Regions from separate parts of the Ligilactobacillus sp. LYQ139 genome, predicted to be linked through region 1. Evidence: riboswitches for the same ligand, from Rfam matches in the RefSeq annotation. Region 1 holds a riboswitch; each other region holds the start of a gene.

Region 1 (10,675 bases):
AGCAGCATGGTAGTAAAAACATGACCGCTGGGGAAGCTGAAACCATCTGCTGGAGCCAATTTATCTAGGGGACGTGGTCGGGCAACAACATGTTTCATGATAAAGGCTATGCCCATGCATATAACGGTTGTTCCAAAAGCCCACATCCCATCAATGTGGTCGTACTTGAAAAAGATCCACGCACTTGCCCCAATAGTGAGGAGAAGGGCGAGTGGGGGACATCCCAGGTATGTAACGAGGTGGATAAGGCCGGTTAAAGCAGGGAAGGTAATGGGTTGCAATAGTCGCTGGATAGCGTAATCGAACCCATACACCAGGCCGTTTCCGGTCTTAACTAAAAATGCTAGAATTAAGAATAAAATGATGAGGACCAGCGCGCGCATTGAGCGGCGGGAATCATCCTGAATGTTAATCATGAGAATCCTCCTTGTGTATGTCGGATAGTAATTCACCGCTAATTCTATCAAGCTTCCATGGAGGGTGCAAACGACTATTAGTCGGCGGGGGGAATGCGCGTGAAATTTTCGTGGCAAAAAGGAATAACGCAAGGAATAACGGTCCGGCGGTTTTTACGTGACCGGGGGTTAAGCCACCGAATACTAAGTAGGATTAACCACCATGAAGGTCAGGTCCGCGTTAACGGCCGGAAGGTACGGCTGCAAGCGGTGGTTGATGAACCGGCGACGGTGACGGTAATGCTTCCCCCCGAGTACCCTGATGAAAACGTTCCTCCGAGCAAGGGGCCATTGTCAATTATTGCTAGCGATGATAATTGGATGGTAATCAATAAGCCTGCGGGGTTAACGAGTGTACCCGGCCCACATGATCGGGTAGATACGCTGGTAAACCGAATTAAAGGATACCTAATGCAGCAGGATGCGCGGGACCTTGTTCCCCACGTCATCACCCGACTTGATCGGTTTACGAGTGGTGTAACGCTGGTTGCCCGTCATCGAGTGGCGCAGGGATTAATAAACCCGCAGGTTGAACAGCATACGTTACGAAAGGAATATTTAGCGGTGGTTCAGGGGATTCTGCCGAACGACCATGGCTTTTTTGATGGCCCCCTTGAGCGGCAACCCGGGACGAGCCGACAACGGGTGAGTGCAACTGGTAAGCCGGCGCGGACAGAATACTGGGTGATAACCCGGTTTTCGGCCGCAACGCAGGTTCGTGTGCGGCTCCATACCGGCCGAACCCACCAGATCCGGGCGCACTTTGCAACGGCGGGTTATCCACTTTTAGGCGATGAGTTATACGGGGGTTCTACCGCTTTAATTGGGCGGCAGGCCCTGCACGCTTATACTCTAGGTTTTACCGACCCGTTTACTGGTCAAGCCGTTACCTATCGTGCTCCCGTCCCGGTGGATTTTCAGGACCTGGTTACTATTTTGCAGTAAAAGTTATTTTTGGGATACCCAAAAAAGCGTTTCCCTGAAAGATAAAGATTGCTATAATGGAAGCGGTAATTGAAGCGGAGTACTGGGGGATCAAGCATGACGCCGAAGAAACAGGACTATTTGAAAATTATCTTTGAGTTGGGTGGAACCAAAAAAGAAATTACAAATAAACAGATTGCGGTGGGGTTAAACGTTGTTGCGGGCTCTGTAACTGAAATGGTAAACAAACTTGCCGCAGAGGGATTGGTGCACTATGTTCCGTACGCGGGAGTGCGGCTAACAAAGACGGGCGAACGCCTTGCGGCTGCACTAATTCGGCGGCACCGGTTATGGGAGACGTTTTTAGTAGATAAACTACATTATAAGTTGGAAGATATTCACGCCGATGCGGAAGTCCTCGAACATGATATGAGTGAAAACTTAATGAATCACCTTGATGAATATCTCGGTCATCCAACGCGGTGCCCGCACGGGGGCGTAATTCCTGACAAGGATGGCCGCTATGTTGAGGAGAGTCACCAAACGCTGGTGAGTGTCCCGGATGGGATGAGCGTAACGGTGGAGCGGTTTACGGATAACCATGAACTCCTAACGTACTTAGACGGCAGTGGCCTTGACATCGGCGATCAACTAACTGTTGAACAGCATACACCGTTTGAAGGCCCCGTTGTAGTTCGGTTAGATAATGGCAAACAATTTGACGTTGGTTACAAAGCAGCAAATTATATTTTTGTCCGGGAGTAATCGTGGACGAAGAAAACGGGTGATGGGCAAGCCGCGTGAATCGCAAGGGAAAGATTCGGCGGTTAGTACTTCTATTTGGCCCGGTTGCCTTGGCACCGAATTAACGAAAATAGTAATGAGGGTGTGACATTCGTCACACCCTCATTTTTTATTATGGTAACTAATCGTTGCTGTTTAGCTCTTCTGCAACGGGAATTTCCGTTGCAGTTCGGTGGCGCTGCCGGTAACCAGCTAGGGAGTAGAAGCTCCAGCCAACGATGCCGAAGAAGACTGGGCCAAAGACCGTCCAGAAGGCGGTATAAAGGTCGTGTTGAAGGAGTGGTTGGATAACCGTAAAGACGATCCCCATGAAAACGGTAGTCCAGCTAATAAACGAAACTGTTGTGGTCAATGCCCGGTTGGTGTAGATCTCAAATGGCCGTTCTAAGTCATGCCGTTTCTTAAAGAACGGGAAGGCCGCAATCAAGAAGAGATACGGCATGGAGGTTGTGACGTTGTTCATATCCTGCAGAACAGTGTAGAATGCCTGCGCGGATTTACCCCCAAAGGAAACCCCGAGGATAATCAGCACAACCATAATGGTTTGGAGCCACATGGCAGTTGCTGGCATTCCGTGTTCATTGAGCTTGGTGAGTTTAGTTGGCCATAACCGTTGCGGGGTTCCAATAATCATTGTCTTTAACGGGGAGTAGATGAGGATGAAGATGGCCCCAAAAATTGAAAAGATTTCTTCAATCCCGATAATCCGGTCGGCCCATAATCCCCATATTTTTGCGGTGGCAACGGATGTGTGGAGAAGAGTGTGCGCAATTGAATATCCAAGGTTACTCATTAATACCAGGGTAATGTTCCCCAGGTCAACGTTGCTGCCACTTAAAACCCGGTGCCAGTTAGCGGTAACCCCCCAAGCAAGGACACCGATGCAGTAGATTACAATCATGCCGATAGCGGCAATGATAATCCCCCGTGGGAAATTTTTGTCTGGGTCCTTTACCTTATCGATGGTGCTGCCCATCGTTTCCATTCCGCCATACGCAAAGACCGCGTAAACAAAGAACGACATTAGTGCGATGGGTGAGTCGAATGCGGGATTCGGGGATCTTACCATACTCTGGGTGGTTAATGGTTGAGCGAGGTGACCATGAACGACTACCAGGTAGATAGCACTGACAATAAGAAAGAAGATGGCTACTCCAATAATAAACGTTCCACAGAAACTGGCGATTTTTTCAATCTTATCAAACCCGCGGGTTGATACGAACGTCGCGAAGACGAGGAGGGTAATTCCGATTAATCCAAGTGTTTGGTTGGACGTTAATCCGAAGAGGTGCCATGACTGGGTAGTATCCCTTCCAAAAATAGCCCCCGAGATTGAAACTGAAATCGTTGAGAAGTTTGTCACCAGCCAGATAACCCATGCTGCGTACCAGATAAAAGTTCCGATGAACGCGGGCTTTTCGCCGACGCTAGCTTGGAGCCACGAGTAGATTCCTCCTTGGCTGTCTTGGAGGGCGGAACCATATTCCGCGAACATAAGTGAACTAGGGATGAAGAAGAATAGTGCCCCTAAAACGTACCAGAGCATTGCACCGTATCCCATTTGGTAGAAGCCGACGGTCGTATTACCAAGCCCATAAATGGCGGCAAAGATCATTAAGACCAGGCTCCACATTGACATTTTGCGTTGACTGTTTTCCATCAGTAACCGCTCCTTAATTAATTGGATTAAATAATTAATAAAGGTTGGCTAACACTACTGGTGAAGAAAACCCCTCCGGGCACCACATGCACCAGGAGGGGTTTATCCGTTCCGTGTGAATAGCGCTCCGCATTACTGCGACAGTCCGTAGCTTATTCAACTACGTCCCAGCACTCAGCTCATCCCAAGAACTGATGCTTCGGCAACCGCTCCTTTCGCTTTTCATCATCGGCGTGGGCAAGCCTCCGAAAAGGTACTCTTATTGGTCGCGACCTCTATTACCTTATTTACCAACTTTATACTACGTTCATTCGTGATCGTCAAGGAAAGGCGAATATTTTTTCAATTATTCTATTAAATGTTGGAATTATGATTTGAAGCTAAAATTGCGTCTCTTCAGGACATGGAGTAAGATTAAGATTAGTTAGTTAATAAAGGATTTGAGGAATTATGACAGAGAAATATGCAGTGATTTTAGCAGCAGGTCAGGGAACCCGAATGAAGTCGAAGTTATATAAGGTCCTCCACCCCGTTTGTGGGAGGGCAATGGTTGATCACGTATTAACTCAACTGGAGCAGGTTGGAATTGACCAGATTGTGACTATTGTTGGTCACGGTGCGGATCAGGTTAAGCGCCTTCTTGGTGAGCGAACCACCTATGCTTTGCAGGCGGAACAGCTTGGAACGGGGCACGCCGTGATGCAAGCGGAGGATGTTTTGGGTCCCAAGGATGGCGTTACCCTCGTAACGTGTGGTGATACCCCATTATTTACCGCGACGACGTTTAAACAGTTGTTTGCTTACCACGAGCAACAAGGAGCGGCAGCCACGGTTTTAACGGCGCATACGGAACAACCGTTTGGCTATGGACGGATTATCCGGAATGCGGATGAAACGGTTGCCAAGATTGTTGAACAGAAGGACGCAACTTCAGAAGAAGCAGCTGTTCAGGAAATTAACACGGGTGTGTATTGCTTTGATAATAAGGAATTATTTGCCGCACTTCACCAGTTATCCAACGATAACGCGCAGGGTGAGTACTACCTCACGGATGTCATTGGTATCTTAAAACAGGCTGGTAAACAGGTCGACGCCTTCCAAATGGACGACTTCACGGAATCAATGGGCGTTAATGATCGGGTGGCGCTGGCAAACGCAACGCGGGTGATGCAGCAGCGAATTAACACCCACCACATGCAAAACGGGGTTACCATGATCGACCCAGCGACCACGTACATTGATGCGGATGTCCAGATTGGGAACGATACTGTAATTGAACCTGGGGTGGTGCTTAAAGGGAAGACAATCATTGGGAGTGATTGTGTGGTTGGCGCGCACTCCGAGATTCGGGATAGTGTCATTGAGAATGGCGTAACGGTAACGGCATCATTCCTTGAAAATGCGGTAATGCATAAGGATAGTAATATTGGACCGTACAGTCACCTCCGGCCAAAGGCAGAGATTGGTGAAGGGGTTCATATCGGAAACTTCTGCGAAATTAAGAACGCGCAGATTGGTCAAAACACCAAGGTGGGGCACCTTACCTATGTTGGGGATGCCACCCTGGGGAAAGAAATTAATATTGGATGTGGGACGGTCTTCGTTAACTACGATGGTGAAAACAAACACCATACGAATGTTGGCGATTATTCGTTCATCGGAAGCGGATCAAACATTATTGCACCGGTTGAAATTGGGGACCATGCATACGTTGCAGCGGGGTCAACGATAACGGATGACGTTGCGCCCCACGCCATGGGGATTGCTCGTGGTCGGCAAGTTAATAAGAAGGGATATTACGATCGTTATCCGGTGGCGGAAGCCGCAAAGAAAAATGCTGAAAAGTACGGTGAAAAGTAGGAATCTGCTTGCTTGAATGACGGTGCATGAATTAGAATTAACCATAGATTTAAACATATGGAGGCTACCATGTCGGGACATAATTCAGACTCAAAGATTAAGCTGTTTGCGTTGAATTCTAATAAGCCGTTAGCACAGAAGATTGCTGACGCCATGGGGATTCCGCTGGGGAAGACGTCGGTTGACCGGTTTAGTGACGGAGAAATTCGGATTAACATTGAGGAAAGTGTCCGGGGGGACGAGATTTTTATCGTCCAGTCAACGTCGGCGCCGGTGAACGATAACCTGATGGAACTGTTGATCATGATTGATGCTTTGCGGCGGGCTAGTGCGGCAACGATTAATGTTGTAATTCCGTATTATGGTTATGCCCGGCAGGATCGGAAAGTGCGCTCCCGGGAGCCAATTACCGCTAAGTTGGTGGCTGATATGATTGAAAAGGCAGGGGCTAACCGGGTGATTGCGCTTGACCTCCACGCTGCTCAAATTCAGGGCTTCTTTGATATACCGGTTGACCACCTGATGGGGGCGCCGCTGTTAGCAGATTACTTTTTAACTAATAATTTAGATAAAGATGCAGTGGTTGTTTCTCCTGATCATGGGGGTGTTTCCCGAGCCCGGAAACTTGCTGAATTTCTCAAAGCGCCAATTGCAATTATTGATAAACGGCGGCCGCGGGCAAACGTAGCAGAAGTGATGAACATCATTGGTTCCGTTAAGGGCAAGCGGTGCATTTTAATCGATGATATGATTGATACGGCGGGGACTATTACGCTTGCGTCCCAAGCATTAATGGATGCAGGTGCCACCGATGTGTATGCCTGCGCAACACATCCGGTCTTATCCGGGCCGGCAATTGAACGGATTGAGAATTCACCGATTAAGCAGTTGGTTGTGACTGATTCCATTCAACTGCCAGAAGAAAAGCAGATTGATAAGTTAATCCAGGTTTCGGTTGGCCCACTTATTGGGGATGCCATCAGCCGGATCCATGAAAATGAATCAGTTAGCCCGTTGTTTAACACCCGGTTTGAGAGTGCTAAGCATTAATGAATCACCGGAGGTGCCAGTAAGCACCTCCTTTTTTGGAGGGATGAGGTGAAAACACCGGTAACAATTAGTCGGGTTCGTCCCCAGGATGCAAGGGTTTTGTACCACTTAATTAAGCAAAGTCGGGTCCAGTTGGAACGGTGGCTCCCTGCATTACGGGCAGTTACCACGCTCGCTGCGGCCCAGCAATTCGTTAGCCAGTACGTTGACGCTTGGCGCCAGAGAAGTGGTGTGGGGTATGTTATCCGGGTTAACGGGCAAGCCGTGGGAATGCTTACGCTGGAAAACATGTCCGCAATAACGGCGGATGTGGGGTACTGGTTGGAGAATGCGGCGTGGGGGAACGGCTATGTCATTGCAGCTTTGAGACAACTTTTTCCCCGGGTTCAGCAAGCAGGGTTAACCAGTTTGCAGTTAATTACCGCGGCTGATAACCTGCGAAGCCAACGTGTTGCCCAGCATACGGGATTTTACTTACGCCAGCAACTGGTTGGCGGGACCCACGGAGAAGTGAGAATGCTTCTTTACGAACGGCGGTTAGACTGAGTGGAAAGGTAATGAGCACAATAAAAAGGAGGATGGAATATAAATTCCAGCCTCCTTTTTAAATAACGCACTGCTATTCCCCGTGATAGGATGCACTCGAAACCCCATCAACATCACCGACAACCGTGTCGGTAATGCCGTCGGTGTGGCTAAACGTGAATTTAGGCCCGTCATACTCTGCGTCGAGGTCAATGCTGAGGTCGAGACCGTCAAAAAACCACGCGTCAAATGCCTCCACGTAATAGTGGATACCGTCAATCACCTGATCAAAAACCGGATCAACGGGTTCGTCACAACGTTGAAAGGCTTGTGAGAAACCCTGATGAACGTTGGTGTTACCGTAAACCTTACCGAACAGTTTGACGCCCCCTCCAGCAGGAACGTGAAGTTCGGTGCGGAACCATTCGCTGGCCGCAGGAGTAATTGTAAGTTTCATTGTTTTTCCTCCGTATAACCTTTCTTTTAATCTTACTATATTACGTTTTATCCGGGACTGCCACTCAAAAGATGAAACCGGTTTAATTTAAAGCATAAAATGGTTGCATTTCAGCGTTTGAATAGTTATAATTGGACTATACCAAAAAGGACTATACCAATTTGAAAGGGGCGAAACCATGAAAGTTATTCGGGTTGCAAATGAAAATGACGGGGGCAAGGAAGCCCTGAAGATCTTTGCAGCAGCACTCACAGACGGTGCCCGGACGTTCGGGTTAGCGACAGGGGGGACTCCTGAGACAACGTATAAGGAATTAGTTGCCAGTGACCTGGACTTTAGCCAGTGTACGTCGGTTAACCTGGACGAGTACGTTGGGCTAGGGCCGGACAACCCGCAAAGCTATCACTATTATATGCGAACGCATCTTTTTGACGCCAAGCCGTTTAAGGCTAATTATCTGCCCAATGGGTTAGCAACGGATCCGGATGCTGAGATCGTCCGGTACAATAAGGTGATTGCGGCGCATCCGGTTGACTTACAGCTTTTAGGGATTGGGCGAAACGGTCACATTGGGTTTAATGAACCGGGATCGCCGGTTGACGGGAAGGTCCGGAAGATTGAACTGACAAAGTCAACGATTGAAGCGAATGCCCGCTACTTTGATAACGAAACGGACGTGCCGCGGTACGCTTATTCGATGGGAATTGGGCAGATTATGGCAGCGAAGCAAATTTTGCTGGAGGCATTCGGTGAAAAAAAGGCAGCTGCTGTCGCGGCGATGGTTGCCGGCCCGGTGATACCAGAAGTTCCGGCAAGTATTTTGCAACGGCACCCAGACGTTACGGTGATTGTTGATGAAGCGGCTGCGGCTGAATTAAAGTAGGTTATTACAGGAAACGGAGCATTCTCCAAATCCATAACTAACAAAGTTTTCCGTTGACTGTTTAACTAAAATTAATAGTGGGTAGTCCCTGATAGGGGCTACCCACTATTGATTATGCTTATTTTTATTGTGGGCGTACTTTGGTTACTTCACCCGCACTAAATACTTGTCCGGTTGTAAGGACTAGTTGTCCTACGTTGTTAATGGTTTGGACGGTACCAGTAATCTTAGTTGTTCCCTGTTGGATGGTGATGGCCTTCCCGATTAAATCACACCGTTTACGGTATTCGTCCATGTACTTACCGGTAGTATAACTGTTTAGCATCCCCAACAAACCGTCGAGGTACGCGCCGATAAAGACGTTCCGGGAGACCCCTGCTTTTTTGGCGGCTTCTTCCAGGGTACCGACGCCCCTGCCGGCCACCTCAGGGGGAAAGGCGGCAGCGGGGGTGAGATAATTGATGCCCGTTCCGATAATTACCGCGCCAAGACCGCGGGTTTCAAAATCGGCAATTCCCTCTGTTAGAATACCAGCAACCTTTTGGCCGTTAACGTTGACATCGTTAACCCACTTAATTGTTGGTTCAACGCCTAGAAGGCGACTAATTGTTTGACTTAGGACAACGGCCGTACTGGTCGTAAGAAGCCCCGGGTTAAGAGAATTCGTTAGGTGCGGCAGAAGAAGCGTAATGTAGATGCCCGTTCCTGCGGGGGAAAAAAACGTTCGCCCCTGCCGGCCATATCCTGCGGTTTGGGTATCCGCAATAATGGCAATGGGGGTGGTGGGGTGTTTTGTACTGAGCTCCTTTGCTTTCGCGTTTGTCGATGGGAGAGTTGCGGCAACCTCGATTGATAGGGGGGTGGTGGAATGCATTGCCCGCTGGATTAGGGGGACGGCTAGTTTGCCATTATCGGCTAAGTGATAGCCTCGTTTTCCCCCACTTTCAATGACATAGCCGTCATCGCGGAGGGTATTAATTCCCTTCCATACCGCAGTGCGTGAGCAGTTTAACTGGTCAGCAATGGTTTGCCCCGAGATAAACCCATCCGTGGTCGCAAGTAACTGAAGAATTTGATGATAACTTTCCATGAGAACCCCTCCCTGTTACAAACATTATAGGAAAGGAAAGAATTGGGTTCAATATGGGATTAGACCTTTCCAAGTTATGCGGATAATGGTATTTTGTGAAAGTAACGGTGGCGCTGAGAAGTGACCGGGCGAACCTTGAACACCCTAAGTTCCTTAAGGCGTTCGCCGCTCCAGCAGACGCCCGGTGATAACGAACCGGAACATTTTATGAAAGCTGGGATTTGATGAAGTTAAGACGACGAACATTAATTGAAATTATGGTGATTATCCTGAGCGGATTAGCCCTTTTTCTTTTTAGTACGCACGATGATTTTATGTATCACCAAACAATTGGTGAAGTTATCGCGGTAAAGGACGGGAAGGCAGTCCGGCAGACCGACGAGTACAAAAATGTCGACTACCAAACCCGGCAACGACTTACGGTGGTACAAACAAATGGGCGTCACCGGGGACGCCGGATCATCATTCATAACACGTTTTCGCGGTCAGGCGCGCTTGATCAGGATTTCCATCGGGGACAGCATATTTTTCTGACGAATATTCGGCGGGTTCACGGAACGTATTACGCGACGGCTTCGCGGTTTAAGCGTGACACGGCACTGTTAATGCTAGCGTGGTTGGTGGTTGTCCTTTTATATCTTGTGATGCACGCCCATGGATTGCGTACGTTATTAAGCGTAGCGGTTAACTTTATTTTGTTTTTATTTTTTGTTCGGCTAGATGTGAACCTAAACTTAACCCATTTTTTCTGGCTGTTTGCATTGAGTGCGCTTCTTTTTACGGGATTAACGCTGTGCTTGGTAATTGGGATTAACCGCCAATGTTTGGTAACGTTTCTGGCGATTGTTACCGGGACCACGTTGGCATTCGTAATCGGAATCGGGACACTCCAGTTTACGCATAACGCAGGGGTGCACTATGAAGCGTTGGGGTATGCTACCCAATCACCACAGGAACTGTTTTTATC
Region 2 (10,675 bases), on a different contig from region 1:
TCCATTAACCGGTCGATTAACGCACTCCGCTCACTCTTTAAGTTTTTAACGGTGACTGCCGATACGGTTGACGGTAAGCCGTATTTTACCCAAAACGTCATGCTCAAGGTTGATTCATTGAACGCGACTGAAACCTTGAACTACCGGGCGCATAATTTGGAAACCCACATGTACACTGGCGAACGAAAATATGAGTTTATTGAATACATGCAAAATCAGTACGAAAAGGACTGTGATCCGCGTGCTAAGGCAGCGTTTAAGAAGAATAAGGAACGGGATATCTGTATTGCTGCTCTAATTCTTGGTACCGGGGTTCGGGTGTCGGAAGCAGCAAATATTAACGTGGCGGACTTACACCTGACGGATGGCATGCTAGATGTTATCCGGAAAGGTGGAATGCGGGACGCCGTGCCGATTGCCCCGTGGGTTATGCCGTATATCCAAGATTACGTGGCAATTCGGCAGGAGCGCTATAACCCGCCGAAGGAGCAGCGCGCCTTTTTCCTAACGCAGTACCACGGAACAGTCCGCCGAATTACGTACAATTCAATTGAAAAATTAATCAAGAAGTATTCCACCGCGTTTGGTCACCCGCTCACTCCTCATAAACTACGCCACACCCTTGCCTCAGAGCTCTATGGAATCACTAAGGATCAGGTGCTGGTGTCCCAGCAACTTGGACAAAAAGGGACTTCCGCAACGGACCTGTACACCCACGTTAACCAGGAAGCCCAGAAGGATGCACTAAAACAATTAAAATAGTCAATTAAACCACCCGCACCAGTCATAAAAATGATGTTTGGGTGGTTTCTTAATTGTTTAAAGTAAATGATCAGCAACCAAACATTCGGCAATCTGAACCGTATTCCAGGCTGCCCCCTTCAACAGGTTATCCGCGACAATCCACATGTTAAAACAACCAGGATTTTCGTTATCGGACCGAATCCGGCCAACATACGTTTCCCGGTGGCCTTCCGCGGTTAGTGGTTGTGGATAGACCTGATTATCTGGATCATCTAGCACAACAACTCCCGGCGCTGTGCTTAACACCTGCCGCAAATCAGCGGCTGTTGCTGTCGGATCCCCCGTATCAATATAAACTGATTCTCCGTGTCCGATTGCAACCGGAACCCGAACACAGGTAGCGGAGACCTTAATAGCTGGATCATTCATTTCCCCGCACATAATCTTTTTGGTTTCATGAATCATTTTCCACTCCTCGTGTGAGTAACCATCGTCTTCAAATACGTCAATTTGCGGCAAAAGATTAAACGCTAATGGATAGTGCTGGGGTTCTCCCTTAGTTGGAAAAATGGTTGTGGTCATTGGTTGTTCTTCAAGGTGTTGGCGCGTTTCGGTATATAACTCGTTTAACGCCTGCTGCCCTGCCCCTGATGCTGCCTGATAGGTAGATACAATAACCTGTTGTAAACCAAATGCCTGTTGTAATGGAGCTAAGGCAACTACCATCTGAATGGTTGAGCAGTTTGGATTGGCGATGATCCCGTGGTGTTGTTTTAAGGATGCCCTGTTTACCTCTGGAACAACCAGGGGAACGGTGGGATCCATTCGAAAGGCACTTGTATTATCTACGCACACGGCTCCATGATTAACTGCCGCCGGTAATAGGGCCTTAGAGACCGCTCCCCCGGCCGACGCTAAAACAAGATCAACCCCCGTAAAGCTATCCGGAGTGGCTTCTTCGACAGTAACCGGAGTGTCATACACCCGTAATTTTTTCCCAGCGGATCGCGCCGACGCTAATAACTTAACGTGGTTAACCGGGATTGTCGATTGTTCTAATTGTTCAATAATGCGGTTTCCAACCGCTCCGGTTGCCCCTAAAATCGCAACGTTATAACTTTGTGGCATGTTAAAACCCCTTTTCTAATTTAAACGCTTATCTTGTTTCATAAAATTTTCCAACCGCTGCATTGCTTTTTTTATCTGGGAAAGTTTAGTGGCGTACGATAGCCGAACATACCCAGCGCCGCCGGGGCCAAAAATTTGTCCCGGGATGCACCCAACGCCTGCCTGATTTGCTAGTTTCAGGGCAAATTCACGATCATTAGTTCCGTATTGTTCAGGAATACGCATAAATAAGTAAAACGCTCCTTGTGGCTGAACATATGAAACGTTCATTGCTGTTAATGTTGCTGTTAGGTACTGCTGACGTTTGTAGTACCGGAAACGTGCAGAATTAGCAGGGCGAACATCCCGGTACGCTTGAACCGCTGCATATTGCGCAGGGTTGGACGGAGCGGTGACAAGGTATGAATGTAACTTTGCAATTTTTTGGATTAACGCCTCTGGTCCAACAACCGATCCAATACGGTAGCCAGTCATTGCATGCGACTTTGAAAGACCAGTTACAACGACGGTTCGTTCCGGGATAAACCGCGCTAATGAAACATGTGGTTGGTTGTACGTTAGTTGCCCGTATATTTCATCAGTGATCACAATTAAATGGTGAGCTTTAATAATCCGGGCAAGTTCCCGTAACTCCCCTTCCGAATACGTTGTTCCGGTCGGATTGTGGGGATAATTGAGGATAATTGCCCGTGCATTTGGCCAGCGTTCCAATTCACTAGTTAAGCGTGCCGCTGTTAATTTAAACCGGTCAGGAGCGGTGTTAAGCGTAACGGGCTGGGCCCCAACGAATGTCAGCAGTGGAATGTATAGTGGATATGCCGGGGTGGGAACGATTACCTGATCACCGGGGTTGAATAATCCCATAATTGCGGTGGCTAAGCCTTCGGTTGATCCGACAGTCGTAATAATTTCAGTGGCGGGATCATAACTAATCCGTTGCGTTTTAGCCATAAACCTAGCGATCGCTTTTCGCAACGGAAGAATCCCTGCAGCAGCAGAGTAATGGGATTGATTTCGCCAGATACTCACGGTTGCTGCTATCTTAACGCTTAGAGGGGTTTTTAAATCCGGCTCCCCTACCGTCAACCTAATCAGGTGCGGAATTGAGGAAATTTGATTATTAAATTCCCGAATTCCTGCGGGTTGAAGCGCCGCTAACACCCGATTGGTTTGGGATTGAACGTCGTTACCTAATAAAACCATTTCCTTCCCTCCTTATAGCAGATTTTCTAACCCAACAACCATGTGATCAAGTGCGGTAACTTTCTGAAGTGCAATGCGCACTCCTGCCATAAAGGATTCCCGATCAAAGGAATCCTGACGAATTGTCAACGCTTCTCCCGGCGCCCCAAAGAGCACCTGCTCGTGAGCAACATAGCCTGGGAGCCGGACTGCATGGACTGGTACACCATTACATAGAGTCCCACGTGCTGCTAAATTTTCTGATTGCGTATTTGTCTTTTGGTTACGGGCAGCAGCAATTGCTTGCGCCGTCGCAAGCGCTGTTCCGGACGGTGCATCCTGTTTATCGGCATGGTGCATTTCTACAATTTCCGCGTCAGGAAAATACTGCGCCGCAATTGCCGCAAACTTCATTAATAAGACGGCGGATAACCCAAAGTTGGGGGCAATAATTCCCCCCCGGTGTAATTGAGCGGCTTGTGTAATAAGCTGATGTTGTGCTGCCTCGGACATTCCGGTTGTTCCTACTACCGGGAACATTCCATGAGCAAGTGCGAATGCAACGTTTTCAGTCGCTGCCTCTGGAACGGAAAAATCAACCCAAATCGTAGCGTTTTGATGAATTTCGTCGAGCGCAGTAAAGACGGGGACATTTTCTGCTAAAGCATAATCTGTAGGATTTTGGCTGGGAGCGGTTGGTGAATACACGGCACCAACTTCAAAACCAGGCATTTGGTTAATAAGGTTCAGCACCTTTTTCCCCATTGCACCGGTGAATCCGGCAACAAGTACTTTAGTTGTTTTCATTATGAGTTCCTCCTAAATTTAGTGGTAAGGGATGAGCAAATGCGTCAGCTGCTAGCCCCAATGCTTCTGCCAACTGTTCTTGTTCCGGGGTTGTTAGTGGGACTAACGGCAACCGGACGTTTGGTGTTGTACTTCCCTGCGCTGCCAGTACCGTTTTAACCGGTGTGGGTGACGGAAACATGAACAGTGCTTCCATTCGCGGGGTTAGCCAGCGCTGAATGCGTCCGGCTTGGGAAACGTTCCCGGCTGTTAGTTCGGCGTACATGGTGCGCATTTGTTTGCCGTAAATATGAGCAGCAACCGAAATAATTCCGGTTGCGCCAATCACCCGGGCAGAAAGCGCCTGCGCATCTTCACCACTGTATACCAAAAAATTGGTGGGGGTCTGTTCCACAATCTGTTCAAGCTTTTCTAATGAAGAACACTGCTTAATCCCAATAATCCCCGTAACATTGGCTAACTGAGTAACCGTTGTGGGTTCCATTTCAACCCCGGTTCGTCCGGGAATGTTGTAGATCATTATTGGGAGTGAACTAGCTTGTGCAACGGCTGTGAAGTGGGCGATCATCCCTGCCTGGCTCGGTTTGTTATAGTAAGGAACAACGACTAACGCAGCGTCAATTCCCGGAATGGCTGCAACTTCTTGGGTAAACGTAACGGTCTGGGCCGTATTATTACTCCCCGTACCTGCAATTACGACGCCCCTGCCCGCAACCATCTGCGCAAACCGCTGATACAATGTAATTTTTTCATCATGGGTGAGCGTTGGCCCCTCCCCCGTTGTTCCTCCAATGACAAATCCCCGGGTTCCCGTTGCGAGCAGTCGGTTAGTTAGTCTTTCCAGTGCAGGATAATCAATTTTTCCGGCTGCAGTAAATGGTGTAATAATTGCGGTAATAATATCTGCTTCGCTAAACCGTGTTCTTAACTGTGAATTCATTTTAATTTTCCTCCATTCTTGTAATTAAAAAGTTAACCATTGCATTCATTCCCGCGCTTAATGCGGCTTCATCAGGGGCAAACTCGGCGGAGTGAAGTGATGCATCTGTTCCAACTCCCAGCCAAAACATTGTGCCCGGAAACTTACTGAGTAGGAAGCCAAAATCTTCTCCCGTCATTGCAGGGGAAGTTGGAATAAACGTGATTGCAGGATTACTCTTCATATATTTAATAAACCGGGCTGTTAACTGCTTATCGTTAACGACGGGAAGATAGCCCCCCTGATGCATTGTTAGGTCCGCCGTACAATTAAAGCTGGTTGCAATTCCATCACTAATGGCTTGTAACCGTTGCTTAATCTGAAGAATCGTTTCCTGTGTTAATCCCCGAATTGTTCCTGTAATGCGGGCCGTTCCGGCAATCACGTTGCGGATTGTCCCGGCAGTCGCGTTCCCAATCGTTACCACCCCACTTTTGAGTGGATCGATGTTCCGTGCGACAATCGTTTGGGCCTGCATGATGAATGCCGCCATTGCAACAACCATGTCATTAGCCCGGTGAGGAAAGGCTGCGTGTCCTTGTTTACCGTGGAGCGTCAGGTCAAATTCAGTTGTACCCGCAAAGAGCGTCCCCTGCCGGCACCCAATTGCCCCTGCCGGCAGTTCGGGGTTAACATGAAGCCCGTAAAATTCAGTCGGACACCACTTTCCTGTAAATACCTTATGGTCAAATGCGCGCTTCCCGCCGTAGTCCTGTTCTTCGGCTGGTTGAAAAAAGAATAACAGGTCGTCTTTCGGCTGGTGTTCACTGAAATAATTCAAAATTCCCAGTGCCACCGTCATGTGAAAATCATGCCCGCATGCGTGCATCTTCTCGGAAAACTTTGATGCATACGGCAAGCCGGTTTTCTCCGTAACGGGGAGCGCATCAATGTCTGCTCGGTAACCGATAATTCGCTGTGATGCACTCCCTTGAACACGGACTAGTAAGGCGGTTGGAAGCTCAGGAATCGTTCGAATTGTCAGGTATCGTTGGTTAAACGATTTAACAATTTGGAGGAGTAATTCGTGCGTCCTTGCTTCGTGGAGGGCAAGTTCTGGAATTTGGTGCAACTGACGCCGAATTTGGACTAAATCATTATCCGTAAACTGTGTCATCAATCTAGCCCCCTTAATTCATCCTCAAGTGCTGTTTTGTTTGCCGTTCGGTTATCTTTCTTTTTAATAATCCGAGCTGGGACCCCAGCAACGACGGTGTTGGGATCCACATCATGTGTCACCACTGCGCCCGCGGCAATGACTGCCCCGTGGCCAACCCGGACGCCTTCTAGTACAACTGCATTGGCGCCAACCATAACGTTGTCCTCAATAACAACTGGTTGCGCGCTTGCTGGTTCAATTACTCCGGCTAAAACGCTCCCCGCGCCAATATGACAATGCCGGCCGACTTGCGCTCGGCCCCCTAGGACTACGCCCATATCGATCATCGATTCTTCCCCGATTACAGCGCCGATGTTAATGATGGCTCCCATCATAATGACTGCCCGGTTTCCAATTTTAACCTGGTCCCGGATAATTGCTCCGGGTTCAATCCGAGCATCCGTGTCAATGTAGTCTAGCAGCGGAACGGCGCTATTTCGAGCAAGTACTTCGACGTGGGTTGTTTCAATTACTGTGGCATGCGCCGTAATAAAGGGCTTAATCTTTCCCCAATCACCAATCAAAATTGCCATGGTTGGTGTATGAAAACTGGTGATTTCTGCTGGGAACGTAACAGTCGTAAATTTTCCTTGAAGGTAAACCCGAACGGGCGTTGTTTTAGGGGCGTTTCCAATGTAGTCAATTATTTCTTGGGTATTCATTTGCTTCATTTTTAATTACTCCCTTCATACGGCAAATCATTAATTACTAGTTGTGAATAGCTTTCACGTCGAATTACGAGTTGCGAATGTCCGCGCTGTGCAAAAACGACTGCCGGCCGGCAATTTCGGTTGTAATTAGATGCCATCGAATAACCATATGCGCCGGTTACCGGTATCGCCACAATGTCTCCTGCGGATAACGGTGCAATTCGTAAATCATCCACTAAAACATCTCCCGATTCGCAGTACTTTCCAACTAACCGAATCCGGTTAATTGCGGGGGCGGTTGGACATGCAGCATTTAATGCAGTGTAGTGGGCATCGTATAGGGCTGGTCGAATGTTATCGCCCATCCCTCCGTCGACGGCGACGTACGGTAATCTCCCGGGGAGGTGTTTTTCACTCCCTACGGTATATAGCGTAGTTCCGGCGGGACCAACGATGGCCCGCCCGGGTTCGACCCACAAGGCTGGCAGTGGCAAATGGGCTTGCTTAAAAGATTGTTTGACAGTGGTGGTAATTGTTTGAAGAATCGTCTTCACGGGAACCGGGTGCTCATCATTTGTATACTGAATGCCAAATCCCCCGCCAATATCAAGTACGGCGGGGATTACCGCAAAGTTACGGGCCCACTGTGCAATAAGGGTGCATAATCGGTTAATTTCCGTAATGAAGCCATCCGGTACAAAGATTTGTGAACCGATGTGAGCATGAACCCCAATGAAGTTCATGCGGGGACAAGCTAAAATCCACTGCAATGCGGTAGTTGCCTGCCCTGAAGCGAGATCGAACCCAAACTTACTGTCAGTTTGGCCGGTCGTAATGTATCGATGAGTGTGTGCCTGTACCCCAGGAGTCACCCGAAGCATCACGTTGACCGTAGCGTTCTGGTTAGTCAAAACTTGCTTTAGTAAGTTAATTTCGTGGAAATTATCAATAACAATTGTCCCGACATGCTTGGTAATTGCAAATTCTAGCTCTGCTTTTGTTTTATTATTTCCGTGAAAACAAATTCGCTCCGGTGGGAAGTGAGCTTGAAGCGCAGTATAGAGTTCTCCCCCTGATACCACATCAACATGACACCCTAAACGGGCCATTAACTGGTAGATTGCGATACACGAGAATGCCTTACTTGCGTAACAAACGGCAGATGTGAGCCCCGAAGCGGCAAGTGTTTGTGTGAATTGAGAAACAGCCGCCTCAAGCTGGTCAACGTCGTATACGATTAGTGGCGTTCCGTATTTACGGGCAAGTGTCAGGGCATCACATCCCCCGAGCATTAAGTGACCAGTTGGCGTTGTTGCGAATTGGTGTGAAAATGACATTTTAATTCCCCCATACGTTTTGAGTACAGGGCGCTAAAAAAATCCCCCGTGTGCGCGCCACACAGGGGAATCTACGTAATCATTAATTAAAATTAGTGTAGAAATCCGGTGTCGATAGCGCCCCGCAAGCCTTTATTTTCTTGCGACAGTCTGAAGTCTCTTAAACTTCAACCCAGCAAACCAGAAATAAAATTCCCTTTCCAGCGCTTCGGCGACCGCTCCTTTCACTTGGGATCATCGTTCGGGAATAAACTAACCCAAGGTACTGATATTGGCCGCGCCTCTTCGACTTGCTTTTAATCTACACTGCTATTTACTAAATGTCAATCGCTAATTGAATTTTAATTTTCATTATTTTTTTCTTCCTTAGATGGCACCACTATTTGTTATTTTTGTTTTACTTTAGGTGTTGACAGCACCAAATGCGTTATTAAAATAATACGTAATCTTTCACAGAATTCTTATTTGGAGGGGAAATTACATGAAAGTCGTTAAGTTTGGGGGAAGTTCGCTCGCAGATGGGCCACACGTTAAGCAGGCAATCGCAATTATTAGGGAAGACCCGAAACGCCGAATAATGGTGGTATCTGCTCCCGGGAAACGTTCAGCCGATGATGTTAAGGTGACGGATTTGTTAATTGCGTACGCAACCGCCGTTCTTCACCGTGATGATTACGCTGCAATTCGGGAAGAAATTATTCACCGGTACTTCGAAATTGCTGCGTACTTTAATTTACCGCAAAGTGACTTACAGTTTATTCCACAAACGATTGTTTCCCTAGCGGAAACTTCCTTCCCGAACGCAGACTATTTAATGGCCGCGTTTAAGGCTACTGGGGAACGGCTAACCGCCTTTCTGATCGCCGCCCTCCTCAATCATCAGAAGATTCCTGCTCGTTTCATTGATCCCAAAGAAGCCGGAATTGTTGTAAGTGATCAACATGGCCCCAATAATGCAACGGTTCTCCCCGAAACCTATGATCACCTGGTGCGGCTCCAAGCTTTCCAGGAAGTTTTGGTGGTTCCGGGATTTTACGGTTATACTTCTACCGGAGAGATTGCCACATTTTCTCGCGGGGGGTCAGACATTACTGGCGCTATTATTGCGCGGGGAATGGCAGCCGAATGCTACGAAAACTTTACGGACGTAGATGCGATTTACGCGGCTAATCCAGCAATTATTCTCAACCCGCGCCCCATCAAAGAAATGACGTATCGGGAAATGCGCGAACTGGCATACGCTGGTTTTTCCGTGTTTCACGATGAAGCCCTTATTCCAGCAATTGCGGGGAAAATCCCAGTCATCGTAAAGAATACTAACGCCCCCTATCACCCAGGGACCCGTATTATTCCCGCCAATGATTTCACCCCCCAAACAACGATCACGGGGGTTGCTTGTGCGCGGGATTTTAGTGCCCTATATCTGCACAAGTACCTGTTAAATAAGGAAGTTGGCGTAACTCTTAAAATTTTAAAAATCCTATCAGCGCATGGTATTTCGTATGAACACATGCCGTCTGGAATTGACGATTTAACCATTATCATGCGTTCCGCTCAGTTAACACCTGTTCGCCGGCGGCAAATCGCCCTTGATATTCAAGCGGCAATCCAACCAGATAGCCTTGAGTGGATTGATGATTACGCAATTATCATGGTTGTTGGGGAAGGGATGCACGATCGGATTGGAACAACTAACGGGGTGACTGCGGCCCTTGCGCAAGCAAACGTTGCTATCCACATGATTAACCAGGGAGCATCGCGGATTTCTATCATGGTGGGCGTTCGGGCAAACGATGCTAACCGCGGGATTGCTGCAATTTATAATTATTTTGAAAAAGAAGGTGCTTAAAGTGAAAATCTTTCGTGTACATGGTTCAGAGAACCGGTTTGCTCTTGTTCCGCCACCGCTGTCTACTCAGTTACCCGTGATAGAGAGCCGATTTCCGGATTTTTTACGTCAAAGGATTCCCGTACTTCGGGATATTGACGGTGTATTATTAGTTCAACCATCAACGCAATCAGACTGTCAGGGACGCATGGTCATCATTAACAGTGATGGAACCCATGCCAAAATGTGTGGTAATGGATTGCGAACGGTTGCAAGGTATTTGGCCCACAAAGCGCCTACGTTGTCATTTAAGGTTGCAACTGACGAGGCGGCGCTTGCCGTCCAGGTTCATCAGGACCTTGCTCCTGGGGTGCCAGCAATTGGTGTTGAAATTTCACCCGTTTTGTTTCAACCAGCGGCGTTACCTATGACTAATTTAGGAAATGATCCAGTGGTGAATGCCGTTATTCCTGCCTTTGATCCCCACTTACGCTTTACGGCAGTTGCAGTGCCTAATCCGCACTTAATTAGCTTTGTTCCATCGGTTCAAGCGGCACAAGCAACCCTGAAGCGATTAGGAACAACCCTGAATGCTCCTAACCGTTACTTCCCAGATGGCGTGAATATTAGTTTTGCTGAAATCCGAGGTAAACGCACGTTATTTGTACAAACCTACGAACGAGGAGTTGGCTTTACGAACGCCTGTGGTACGGGAATGGCAGCAGTCAGTCTTAGCTACGTTACTGCTTACCATCCGGAGTTAGTTGAACAACCACTCACTGTCTTAAATCCCGGGGGAATGGTTCGAACAATCGTTCATCGTAAAAAGGATGGGCGAAAGTGGATTGAGCTAATTGGGAA
Region 3 (10,675 bases), on a different contig from region 1:
TATTCGCCACTAACCCGGCCGGACGAACCTCATCCACACTTAATCCCCGAATCGTTTGGAGTAAGTATGAAATTACCATCGCGTGGGCCACTACCAGCACATTCCCACTAGGGTGTTGCCGATAAACAGACTGCAACGGCCGTTTAATTCGCTGAATAAAATGCGCATACGATTCCGCGCCTAACGCCGTTCCATCGAACTGACTGGGATGATTAATCAACGCATCAAACTCCGGTCGCTTAACCACATCGTCTTCTAAAACACCATCCCATTTTCCAAAATCGAACTCTCGCCAATCATCGACTAGCACTGGATGCAATGTAATCCCCGCTGCCGCACACGCTAACTGAACGGTGCGTTGGGTTCGACCAAGGGGACTGGCATACACTGCCTCAAACGGAATGTTTTGTAAATACTTTCCCGCTAAACGTGCATCCTGAACACTTTGATCTAATAACGGCGAATCCGCCCGTGCGCCTTGAATACGAAGCTCTTTGTTATACACTGTACGCCCGTGGCGCAAAAAGTAAAACTTTGTCATCGTTATTCTCCATTTTTTACCGTCACGATACCACAAAAGGCCTCAGGGAACAATTCCCTGAAGCCTTTTAACCAAGAAGTTTCATCCTTCTTGTTATTCGTATTCTTAGTACGGAAACATCCAAATTTCACCATACCTGTAACCCAGGATTAATCCAACCTATGCTTCCGCTCCTCCTACCTTGTAGTTTTAATTCCGCCGCTACTTCGTAATCTTTTCAATCCCATGCATGTATGGCCGCAAAACCTCTGGGATGGTAACCGTCCCGTCCACATTCTGATAATTCTCAAGGATGGCTGCTACCGTCCGCCCAACTGCTAACCCAGAACCGTTTAGCGTATGAACAAAGTGTCGCTTGCCGTTTTCGTCACGGTACTGAATGTGCGCCCGCCGTGCCTGGAAATCCTCACAGTTAGAGCAACTAGAAATTTCCCGGTACTTATTCTGTGCTGGCATCCACACTTCAAGGTCATGCGTCATTGCCGCACTGAAGCTCATATCACCGGAAGCCAGCGTAATAATATGGTACGGCAATCCCAGTTTATCCAAAATATTCCCGGCGTTTTGCGTCATCTTTTCTAATTCATCATAGGATGTCTCTGGCGTACAGAACTTCACCATTTCCACCTTATTAAACTGATGCATCCGAATTAACCCCCGGGTATCCCGACCAGCACTTCCGGCTTCAGACCGGAAACACGGCGTCAGGGCCGTTTCGTAAACCGGTAGCTGTTCCCGCGGAATCACCTCATCGCGGTAATAATTAGTAAGGGGCACCTCAGCTGTTGGAATTAACGTCATGTCCTCACCATTTACCTGATAAACGTCTTCTTTAAATTTTGGAAACTGACTCGTTCCGTACATCGAAGCAGCATTAACGATGTATGGTGGGATCATTTCCGTGTACCCTTCCCTTTCATGCTCATCTAGCATAAAGTTGTACACGGCCCGCTCCAACTTAGCACCTAATCCCTTGTAATACACAAACCGAGCACCCGCAACTTTCGCTCCCCGTTCAAAATCAAGAATGTCAAGGTCCTCACCGATGTCCCAGTGAGCCTTAGGTTCAAAATCAAACTCCCGTGGTGTCCCCACCTTTTTGATCTCAACAGCGTCTTCCTCATTCATACTCATCGGGATGGTCGGGTTTGGAAGGTTCGGCAACCGTGAAGCCATATCCTTAACCTGTTCTTGAACCATCATCAATTCATTATCCAGTTGCTTAATTTGCTGCCCAACCTCCCGCATCCGGGTAATCGCATTCGTGGCATCTTCTTTATTTCGCTTGGCCTGAGCAATTGCTGCCGAAACATCATTCCGTTCTTTTTTGAGCTCTTCACTTTGCTGGAGAAGTTCCCGCCGCTTGGCATCCGCCGCAATTAATTGATCAATCTGGTCCGCAGTCACTCCCCGGGCAGCCAACCGCTGTTTGTATTCATCCGGGTTCTTTCGAATATCCTTAACGTCTAACATGGTATTCCTCCTTAAAAAAGTAAACGGAGCCCGTCATCCCATGGGACGAACGGACTCCGTTTCGCGGTACCACCCAAGTTCGCATTCCTTGCGCACTCAACTGAGGTAACGGTCTCCCGTGCGGCATTACCCGCCCATACTTAACCCGCTGGAGTTTCGGTTCGGAGCTCTCACCATTCCCCGTCTCTGAAAACCTACTTATGGCGAATTATGATGTTTAACACTTTAGCTTTGGTTTCAGTATAATCCGCTCCGCCTACTTGTCAACCTGTTTCTTCTCCGTTACCCGGGTCGTCGTCAGGTCAACTTCCTTGAGCGGAATTAACTTCGTATGATGCTTGAATTTGTAGTAGAAAAACAGTCCGAAGAACAACGGAATCGACATGTACGTAATCAAAATTTGATACCAGTCAAGGTGGGTAAACGCCTTAGTATTTTGCCCCACAATCACTAAAATACACATTACAAACGCCATAACCGGCCCAAACGGGAACCATTTTGCCTTGTACTTCAGAGCGTTTAAGTCCTTCCCCTGAGCAACGTACGCCCGCCGGAACCGATAATGCGAAATTGCAATTCCAACCCACGCAATAAACCCGGTTAACCCGCTCGCAGCCACTAAGAAAATATAAACCTTTTGCCCAAAAATACTCGTCAAGAACGTGGCCAACCCAACCAATGTTGTTACCAGTAACGCTGGAAGCGGAATTCCCCGTTGGTTCACTTTGCCAAAAATCCGCGGAGCATCACCGGTTTGCCCCAGCGACATTAACATCCGGGTTGATGCGTACATCCCCGAATTAGCCGATGACAGAACCGCCGTAAGAATGACCGCATTCATCACGGAGGCCGCCGAGGCTAACCCGACCCGTTTAAAGACCAGCGTGAACGGGCTAATGGCAATATCCTTAGCCGAAGAACCTAGTAAATCCGGACTGGTATACGGAATAATGCAAGCAATTACGAAGATTGACAGGATGTAAAATAACAGAATCCGCCAGAAAACCTGCTTGATTGCTGTCGGCACACTTTTTTCAGGTGTGGCTGATTCGCCAGCCGTAACCCCAACAAGTTCCGTCCCCTGGAATGAGAATCCAGCAACAACAAAGACGTTGAGAATTGCCGGCAATCCGCCCACAAACGGGGCCTGCTTGTATGTGAAGTTACGAAGGCCAACCGCATGGCCCCCTCCCATAATGCCTAAGATGGTAAGAAAACCAACCAACAAGAAAACAATAACGGTAACAATCTTTACCAGGGATAACCAGTATTCTGTCTCTCCGTACGACCTAACGGAGAGAAAGTTAATCAAGAAGACTAAGCTTAATGCGCCCAGACTAAAAATCCAATTAGGAACGTGGGGGAACCAGAACTGCAGCACCAATGCCGCCGTTGAGACATCAACCGCAATAGTGATTGCCCAGTTAAACCAGTAATTCCACCCCATCGCAAAGCCTAATGCCGGGTCAACAAACCGCTTTGTGTACGTAGCAAATGATCCCGACACCGGCATGTATGTCGCCATTTCTCCCAGTGACGTCATCAAGAAGTACACCATCACCCCAATTGCGACGTAGGCAATCAACCCGCCTCCAGGGCCGGCCGTAGAGATTGCGGAACCCGAAGCGACAAACAGCCCCGTCCCGATACTTCCTCCGAGGGCAATCATCGAAAGATGCCGGGTCTTTAAGTCCCGTTTTAGTGAATATTCGTGCGAATCCTTTTTCATGGGTTCGTCCTCCTCAGTAATATTATTGAGGCAAACACTAATCAACACCAAAAAGGGCGTAGCCTCGAACTACGCCCCACTCACTTCACAGTTATCTCTGATTCATGGATATCGATAGCGCTCCGCGGTCACCCGCGACAGTCGTCCAGCTCTTAACCAGACGCCCAGCTTCACCCGGGAGGATCCAGGTAAGGCTTCGGCGGTGCACCCTTTCACCTAGCTTCAATGGCAATCCCCTGCCTCAACTAAGTTACTACTGATTACCGCAACCTCTGTTCGATAGTGTTACAATACCAAACTTAGCGCTTAAATACAATCCCTAACTCACTCATCTTGATCGTCATGGTGCTCATCATGCTGTTTCCCCGCATTCCGCACCCGGTTCTCCGCTTCATCTTGTTCCTCTTCTTGTTTGGCTTCTTGCTGGTGCTGCTGGAAGTGCTGTTCAAACGCTATCATCCGTTCCCGGGGAGCCTGAAAAGTATACCGATCATTAGTAATTACCTGTCCCTTTATGCACAATAAAAGCAGCGGAATATCCCCTAACAGGATAATAAAAAGAAAGAAAAACGCGGGTAATTCAGCGTCATGAAACCGCCGAACCTGAGCCGTTAAGTTACAAATCACAGCTGCCGTTGTTCCAGCCATTCCAAGGGTAAAGCCAACCCGAAGAGCAAGTGTTTTACTAATTCCGAGTTCAACTAACAGCTGAACCCCTAGCCCAACAACCACCGTATAACAGGCCAGCAATAAAACCAATCCAAGCGTTCCCCACCAAAAATCTGCCCGGCCCATCCGTTTTCCTAAAACAAACGTATCCCGCATCATTAACTTCGTTGAAGGAATAATCCCCGGTTCAGCTGACTCATTTCGGGGAAGGTGTGGCACCCGCTGCTGTTCTCGTTGCATTTGCTGCTGCATTTCCATCAAGAACCGCTGAAGGTCCTCCTCACTATTGATTGTTGTCACCCGAATTGGCCTGTCACCCTGCACGGTCTTTCCCTGGAGATCCTCCTCTTCTTCCTGGTGGAGTTCATTCGGATCGAGGTATGCTTGATCCGCCCCACAGTACGGACAAAAATTAGCGTTTACCGGAATATCACGGTGACACTTCTTACATTTTTTCTTTTCACCCGTAGCATTATCCCGTTGTTGCCGGGCACCGCAAAAGGCACACTTGTCTTGGTTTCCTTCTAACTGGTGGCCACAGCGTTCACACGTATACATTAACTCCTCACCCGTTCTTAGTCATATTTCAGTTTGCCTTCAATATACCATACTTTATGCACTAACCCGCAGCAGAACCAAAACTTAATCAGCCGGTCTTTTTGAAAAGAGTATAATGAAGGTGATTTTATAAAAAGGAGCGTTACGTATGATTACAACAGCAGCGATCATGCTTTTTGTGGGGTTCCTTGCCGGAACGCTCGGCGCAATTCTTGGAATTGGGGGCGGGATGATTGTCACTCCAATCGTCACCCTCCTATTCGGGCTCAACATTAAGTACGCTATCGGAGCAAGCATCATCGCGGTGATTGCCACCAGCTCTGGTTCAACCATCGCTTTTTTAAAAGACGACTTAATCAACCTTCGGGTTGCCATGTTCTTAGAAGTGGCCACAGCCAGCGGGGCCGTCATTGGGGCCCTCTTAACCGGGTCAATGAACGGTAAGATTCTATATTTTCTGTTTGGATGCCTCTTACTCTTCGCATCACTTAACATGGTGCGGAAATTAATGGCTGGTGAGGAAGTGCTTCACCGGGCAAAACCTGATAAATGGGCTGTCCGTTTCAAGCTCAACAGTTCTTACTACGATAAGAACACCCACGAGGAAGTGCATTACGATGTTCAAAATATTCCCGGCGGGTTAGCCATTATGTTTGGGGCTGGGCTTGCTTCTGGAATGCTGGGAATTGGTTCAGGAGCATTCAAGGTCATGGCACTTGATAACGCCATGAAGATGCCCCTAAAGCCATCAAGTGCAACGAGTAACCTAATGATGGGGGTTACGGCCGCCGCATCAGCAACGGTTTATTTCTTTAGCGGCGCCATCCGGCCAGAAATCGCCGTTCCTTTGGCTCTAGGAATTCTTGTCGGCTCCCTACTTGGTAGCCGGATTATGCAAAAACTGCCAACGCGGATCCTACGCATGATCTTTGTCCCGGTTTTCTTGTACCTTGGATTACAGATGGCCCTGAAAGCATTTGGAATTAACATTGGGTGATGATGAAATGAACGAAAAAAACCAACAAAATAAACTCACGCACAACCAAACGGGTGTTGATAAGGAACAAGATGTTGCACTGCTAATCGGTCATATCATGCGGATCGGAGTAATTTTTGCAGCCGTTGTTATGTTAATCGGATTACTTCTGCTGTTTATTCGTCATGGCGGCGGCTATGCAACGAAAAACTTCTTCCCCACAACCCTCACAGGAATTGTAACCGGGATTTGCACACTAAAACCGGCGGCTATCATGATGGGGGGATTGTTCCTTTTGCTGTTAACGCCAGTTTTACGGGTGGTTGTTTCTATCTACTCCTTCGTTAAGGAAAAGGACATACTTTACGTTGTCTTAACAACGATTGTGTTGCTTATCCTCATTTTCAGTTTTATCATGGGACACAGTAGGTAATCTTTACCCGTAACTTTGTAATTAGGGAATCCATTCTAATTCCCGCAACTAGAACGGAGAGTGCGCTATGCACGGCCTCCGCTTTGTTTATCACGTTTAATAGCGATTACCGCTATCAACCCCCGATGAATTGGAGGAAGTTTTAATGGCCTCACGGCGAACACAACATAATGATTCTGAATTCAATCCCCACCAGCAACAACGCCGGCGGATTGGTTATCCATTTGAAGACGATGGGCAACACGGCCACTATGAAGATAACTCCCGGGAACCGTACTCCCTAACCCCCGAAGAAGAGGAAAAAGGATACGTCGGGAACGCCTCCCCTTCCCGCCACAGCCGGCGGGAACGCCGACGGACCTTTTCCCGGCCAACAACAACCAACAATCGCCAGGAAAAGCGGCAACGGTGGTTCTTCTGGGGGCTCCTTGTGACTGTAATTGCGCTTGCTTACGGGTGTTTCTTCTTTTATAACCGGTTTGAGTACGCTCACCAGGAATCTAACCTGATGTTTCAGGCCACCGGAATGCAAAAGGAACGCAATGTTTCCAAGATGCTAAAAGAAGGGAAACCGATTTCTGTCTTACTAATGGGAACAGATACCGGAGCGCTTGGCCGAAACTTCAAGGGACGGACCGACACGATGATTGTGTGCGTGCTGAATCCTAAGAAAAAGGCGATGACGCTAGTCAGCATTCCCCGGGATACGCTAGTTGCCATCTACAAGCACGAAAACGACTACCCGAGTAAGATTAACGCCGCCTACCAGTACGGCAGTTCGTACACGGCGGTAAAGACCGTGCAACGTTACCTCAACATTCCGATTGATTTTTACGCCACCATCAACATGGGTGGGCTAGAAAGTCTCATTAAGGCCGTAGATGGGGTAACGGTTAAGCCAACGTTAACCTTTAGTTATGGTGGGTACCACTTCACCGAGGGAAAGAAGACGCACATGAACGCCAAAAAAACCCTGGCTTATGTCCGAATGCGCCACCAGGATCCACTCGGTGATTATGGTCGGCAAGAACGGCAACGACAGGTTCTTATGAAATTGGCCTTTAAGGGATCAGACCTCACCAGTCTGATTAACCAGAACTTCATGAAGACGGTTTCCAAGCAAATGCGCACCGACTTAACCTTTGATGACCTCCTGATTCTCGGTTCAAAGTACCGGGTAGCAACTCATCACATGAAGTCCACCCACCTTCAAGGCCATACCGAAGTAATTGGCGGTGAAGATTACGAGGTGCCATACCACTCCGAAAAACAGCGAATTACTAATATCATTCGGGCTGCACTAGGATTAAAACACGCCAAGACCGGAACGACCCTTGCCGGAACCTCTACCGAGCAAGAATATGAGCAAGATATTAAGGATGCGGGTACTCCATATGGTAATTCTACGGGTGCAACTACGCCCGCAAATACCTATGATTCCCAAGCTGCTAATCAAGGATTAGGAACCGGGCACACCGCACCAGCTGTTTACGGCGCCCAGTAATTAATTCAATAGTGATAATTAAAAACCGGGAACATGATCCTCATCATGTTCCCGGTTTTTCACATTCACACTTTTGTTTTACCCAAAAACCTGTTCGAGGTAGTTTCCCGCACTAACGTGGATTTTCTTATCCAACGTATTGACCTTATCAACCTTTAATAATGAAGTGTAATCTTCAACCATCCGCTGACCATCAAAGGCCGCTTCCGCAAAGACCGTAATTCCAACCAGGTTAGCGTTAAACTCCTCAATCATGCTCTTCATTCCGTTAACGGTTCCGCCGCCCTTCATGAAGTCATCAACTACCAGAACATTCGCGCCCTCTTGCAGGCTCCGCTTAGACAACTCCATTTTTTCAACCCGCTTACTTGAGCCCGAAACGTAGTTGACCGAAACGGTCGCCCCCTCAGTAATCTTAGAATCCCGCCGTACAATAACAAACGGAACATCCAGATACTGGGAGGCACTCTGTGCAATCGGCACCCCTTTGGTTGCAACGGTCATCACCGCATCAACCTTCTTGTCAATGTATTGCCGGGCAATTAACCGCCCAACCCGCTGAAGAACCTCAGGTTGCCCTAATAAATCGGACAGGTAAACGTATCCTCCCGGAAGCAGCCGGCTCTCCTCTGAAAGCTGGTCCGTCATTTCATCAATAAACGCTCGGACCTCTTGTTCGCTAATGGACGGAGTAAAAATCACGCCGCCAGCAGCACCGGGAATCGTTTCGATTACCCCGATCCCCCACTGAGCGAACGTTCGCTTTACAATGGTTAAATCCTCACTGATTGATGACTTTGCCGACTCGTACCGGTTAGCAAAGAACGTTAACGAAATAAGCTTATGCGGCCGGGATAACAGGTAATTAGTCATGTCAATCAGCCGCTCACTGCGCCGTGCCTTCACCACAATTCCTCCGTTTCTAATAAAAAATAATGAATGAAGTCCATGATTTGCATAATTAAATTATATGGAACCCTGACGAATTTACAACCCTTTGCCCCTGTTTTTTATAAAAAAGTTCGTCTTTGTCACTAAAAAAGGTTCACAATAACACCATTTGTCCGGAAACATTAGTGATTAATCTGCTGGCGCCGGCCGCGAAGCCGCCACCATATTCCCCGACCACCAAGGCAAGTCAAAAAAATGGCTACCAGTAGCAAAGTGATGGCTGCGCCCGGTGGTGTGTTAAAATCATACGAGCACACTAGTCCCCCAACTGTGCCAATCATTCCAATACCAATACCGGCAAAAACAACAGCATTGAAGCGCCGGGCTATCCGCATCGCAATCGCTGCCGGAAGAATCATTACCGCTGAGACTAATAACGCCCCCGCAATCGGCATAATCACTGCAATTGTAATTCCCGTTAAGGCGTTAAAAACCAACGACATGTACGACACGGGTAACCCTTCTGCCCGCGCCGTTGCTGGGCTAAACGTCATCACGTACATCGGCCGGTGAAAAAGAATATATGCTCCAACCACAATCACCGTAAGCACCGCCAATAAAAGCACCTGCTGGTTACTAATCGCAACGATTGACCCGAACAGATACTGATCAACGCTCAGCGCAGAGGTCCCCCGATCAAGGCTCATCAAGGTTAACGCAATCGCTAACCCCGCTGCCATAATAATTGCAATCGCAACTTCAGCGTACGTTTTGTATGCCCGGGTAATGTACTCAATTAAGATGGTTGCCAGTACCACCACCACCAATGTGGTAATCGTAGGGTTTAGGTTAACGAATAACCCCAGGGCCACCCCCGCCAATGAAACGTGGGAAAGAGTATCAGCCATCAGGGATTGTCGCCGTAAAATTAAAAACAACCCGAGTAGCGGGGCCAAAACCGCCATTAAAACCGCGGTAACTAGTGCGCGTTGCATGAAGCTATAGAAAAACATCGCCATTGGATTCCCTCCATTCTAACCAACCGAACCTGCCGGTCTGCATAATCCATCACGTTATCGTTATCGTGCGACACCATTAAAATACTCTTCCTGTGTGCTTGAACCTCGTGTTGCAATAGCTGATAAAACTGCGCCCGGGTTTCAGTATCCATTCCAGTTGTGGGCTCATCCAAAATAAACAAATCAGGGTCCGCCGCAAAGATACGAGCCAGACAAACCCGCTGCTTTTGCCCCCCTGAGAGTTCCCCAATGCGGTGTTGCCGCCACTCCCACATTCCAACAGCATCAAGCGCCTTTTGAATATGGCGCCGGTCATGCTCCCGAAGTGGGTGAAACCACCGTCCCCGTTGAAAGCGACCGGAAGCCACCAGTTCATAGACGGTTGACGGAAAACCGGCGTTAAACGCCGCAATTTGTTGGGGTAAATACCCCACTTTTAAGGAGCGGCCGTACCGATTACGGGGCGCCATCCGGGCTGTCCCGTGGGCCGGCCTAGCTTCCCCAAGAATGGTTCGCAATAACGTGGACTTAGCCGCCCCATTTTCCCCTGCCAAAACAACAAACTCACCGTCCCGCACTGTCATGCTAACGTGTTGAAGAACGGGATGGTCCTCATAAACAAAGGATAAATCGTGAACTTCAATGTAATTCATTCTTTCCTCCTAGTGAATTGCGTGCTTCAGTTCCTGCAAGTTGGTCCTCATGACCGTTAAGTAGTTAGCGCCGTGCCGAATTTCCGTTGTCGTTAAACTTTCAAGCGGATTAAGCGGGCGCACCTGCACCTGGGTATCATGAGCTAACACCCGTGCAATTTTCTGGGATGCATCCGCCTCAGCAAAGAGCACTGGCGTATGTGTGCGCCGAATGTACTGGTGCAGAAGT

The links. A riboswitch is a leader RNA that binds a small molecule or an ion and turns the genes downstream of it on or off. The one in region 1 is predicted to bind lysine.
Region 2: it holds a riboswitch for lysine, as region 1 does, so the genes downstream of both, lysA (diaminopimelate decarboxylase) here and yjeM (glutamate/gamma-aminobutyrate family transporter YjeM) in region 1, are expected to answer to the same signal.
Region 3: it holds a riboswitch for lysine, as region 1 does, so the genes downstream of both, ACI3E1_RS04445 (amino acid permease) here and yjeM (glutamate/gamma-aminobutyrate family transporter YjeM) in region 1, are expected to answer to the same signal.

What each region holds. Positions count from the first base shown of each region.
Region 1 covers NZ_JBJFZW010000005.1:40,154-50,828, reverse strand. The annotation lists gene ACI3E1_RS05475 (phosphatase PAP2 family protein) at 1-416, opposite strand, end outside; gene ACI3E1_RS05470 (RluA family pseudouridine synthase) at 510-1,400, shown strand; gene ACI3E1_RS05465 (metal-dependent transcriptional regulator) at 1,497-2,144, shown strand; gene yjeM (glutamate/gamma-aminobutyrate family transporter YjeM) at 2,305-3,843, opposite strand; lysine riboswitch at 3,956-4,129, opposite strand; gene glmU (bifunctional UDP-N-acetylglucosamine diphosphorylase/glucosamine-1-phosphate N-acetyltransferase GlmU) at 4,294-5,703, shown strand; gene ACI3E1_RS05450 (ribose-phosphate diphosphokinase) at 5,773-6,753, shown strand; gene ACI3E1_RS05445 (GNAT family N-acetyltransferase) at 6,802-7,299, shown strand; gene ACI3E1_RS05440 (HesB/YadR/YfhF family protein) at 7,373-7,735, opposite strand; gene ACI3E1_RS05435 (glucosamine-6-phosphate deaminase) at 7,914-8,618, shown strand; gene ACI3E1_RS05430 (biotin--[acetyl-CoA-carboxylase] ligase) at 8,743-9,708, opposite strand; gene ACI3E1_RS05425 (YibE/F family protein) at 9,933-10,675, shown strand, end outside.
Region 2 covers NZ_JBJFZW010000001.1:60,630-71,304, reverse strand. The annotation lists gene xerS (tyrosine recombinase XerS) at 1-762, shown strand, start outside; gene ACI3E1_RS00325 (aspartate-semialdehyde dehydrogenase) at 820-1,872, opposite strand; gene ACI3E1_RS00320 (aminotransferase class I/II-fold pyridoxal phosphate-dependent enzyme) at 1,888-3,075, opposite strand; gene dapB (4-hydroxy-tetrahydrodipicolinate reductase) at 3,088-3,861, opposite strand; gene dapA (4-hydroxy-tetrahydrodipicolinate synthase) at 3,848-4,801, opposite strand; gene ACI3E1_RS00305 (N-acetyldiaminopimelate deacetylase) at 4,803-5,957, opposite strand; gene dapD (2,3,4,5-tetrahydropyridine-2,6-dicarboxylate N-acetyltransferase) at 5,957-6,670, opposite strand; gene lysA (diaminopimelate decarboxylase) at 6,673-7,986, opposite strand; lysine riboswitch at 8,093-8,280, opposite strand; gene ACI3E1_RS00290 (aspartate kinase) at 8,468-9,835, shown strand; gene dapF (diaminopimelate epimerase) at 9,780-10,675, shown strand, end outside.
Region 3 covers NZ_JBJFZW010000004.1:431-11,105, forward strand. The annotation lists gene ACI3E1_RS04435 (histidine phosphatase family protein) at 1-541, opposite strand, end outside; gene serS (serine--tRNA ligase) at 743-2,014, opposite strand; gene ACI3E1_RS04445 (amino acid permease) at 2,271-3,743, opposite strand; lysine riboswitch at 3,851-4,026, opposite strand; gene ACI3E1_RS04450 (zinc-ribbon domain-containing protein) at 4,068-4,970, opposite strand; gene ACI3E1_RS04455 (sulfite exporter TauE/SafE family protein) at 5,119-5,967, shown strand; gene ACI3E1_RS04460 (DUF1634 domain-containing protein) at 6,065-6,379, shown strand; gene ACI3E1_RS04465 (LCP family protein) at 6,525-7,883, shown strand; gene purR (pur operon repressor) at 7,962-8,789, opposite strand; gene ACI3E1_RS04475 (metal ABC transporter permease) at 8,957-9,793, opposite strand; gene ACI3E1_RS04480 (metal ABC transporter ATP-binding protein) at 9,754-10,446, opposite strand; gene ACI3E1_RS04485 (metal ABC transporter substrate-binding protein) at 10,456-10,675, opposite strand, start outside.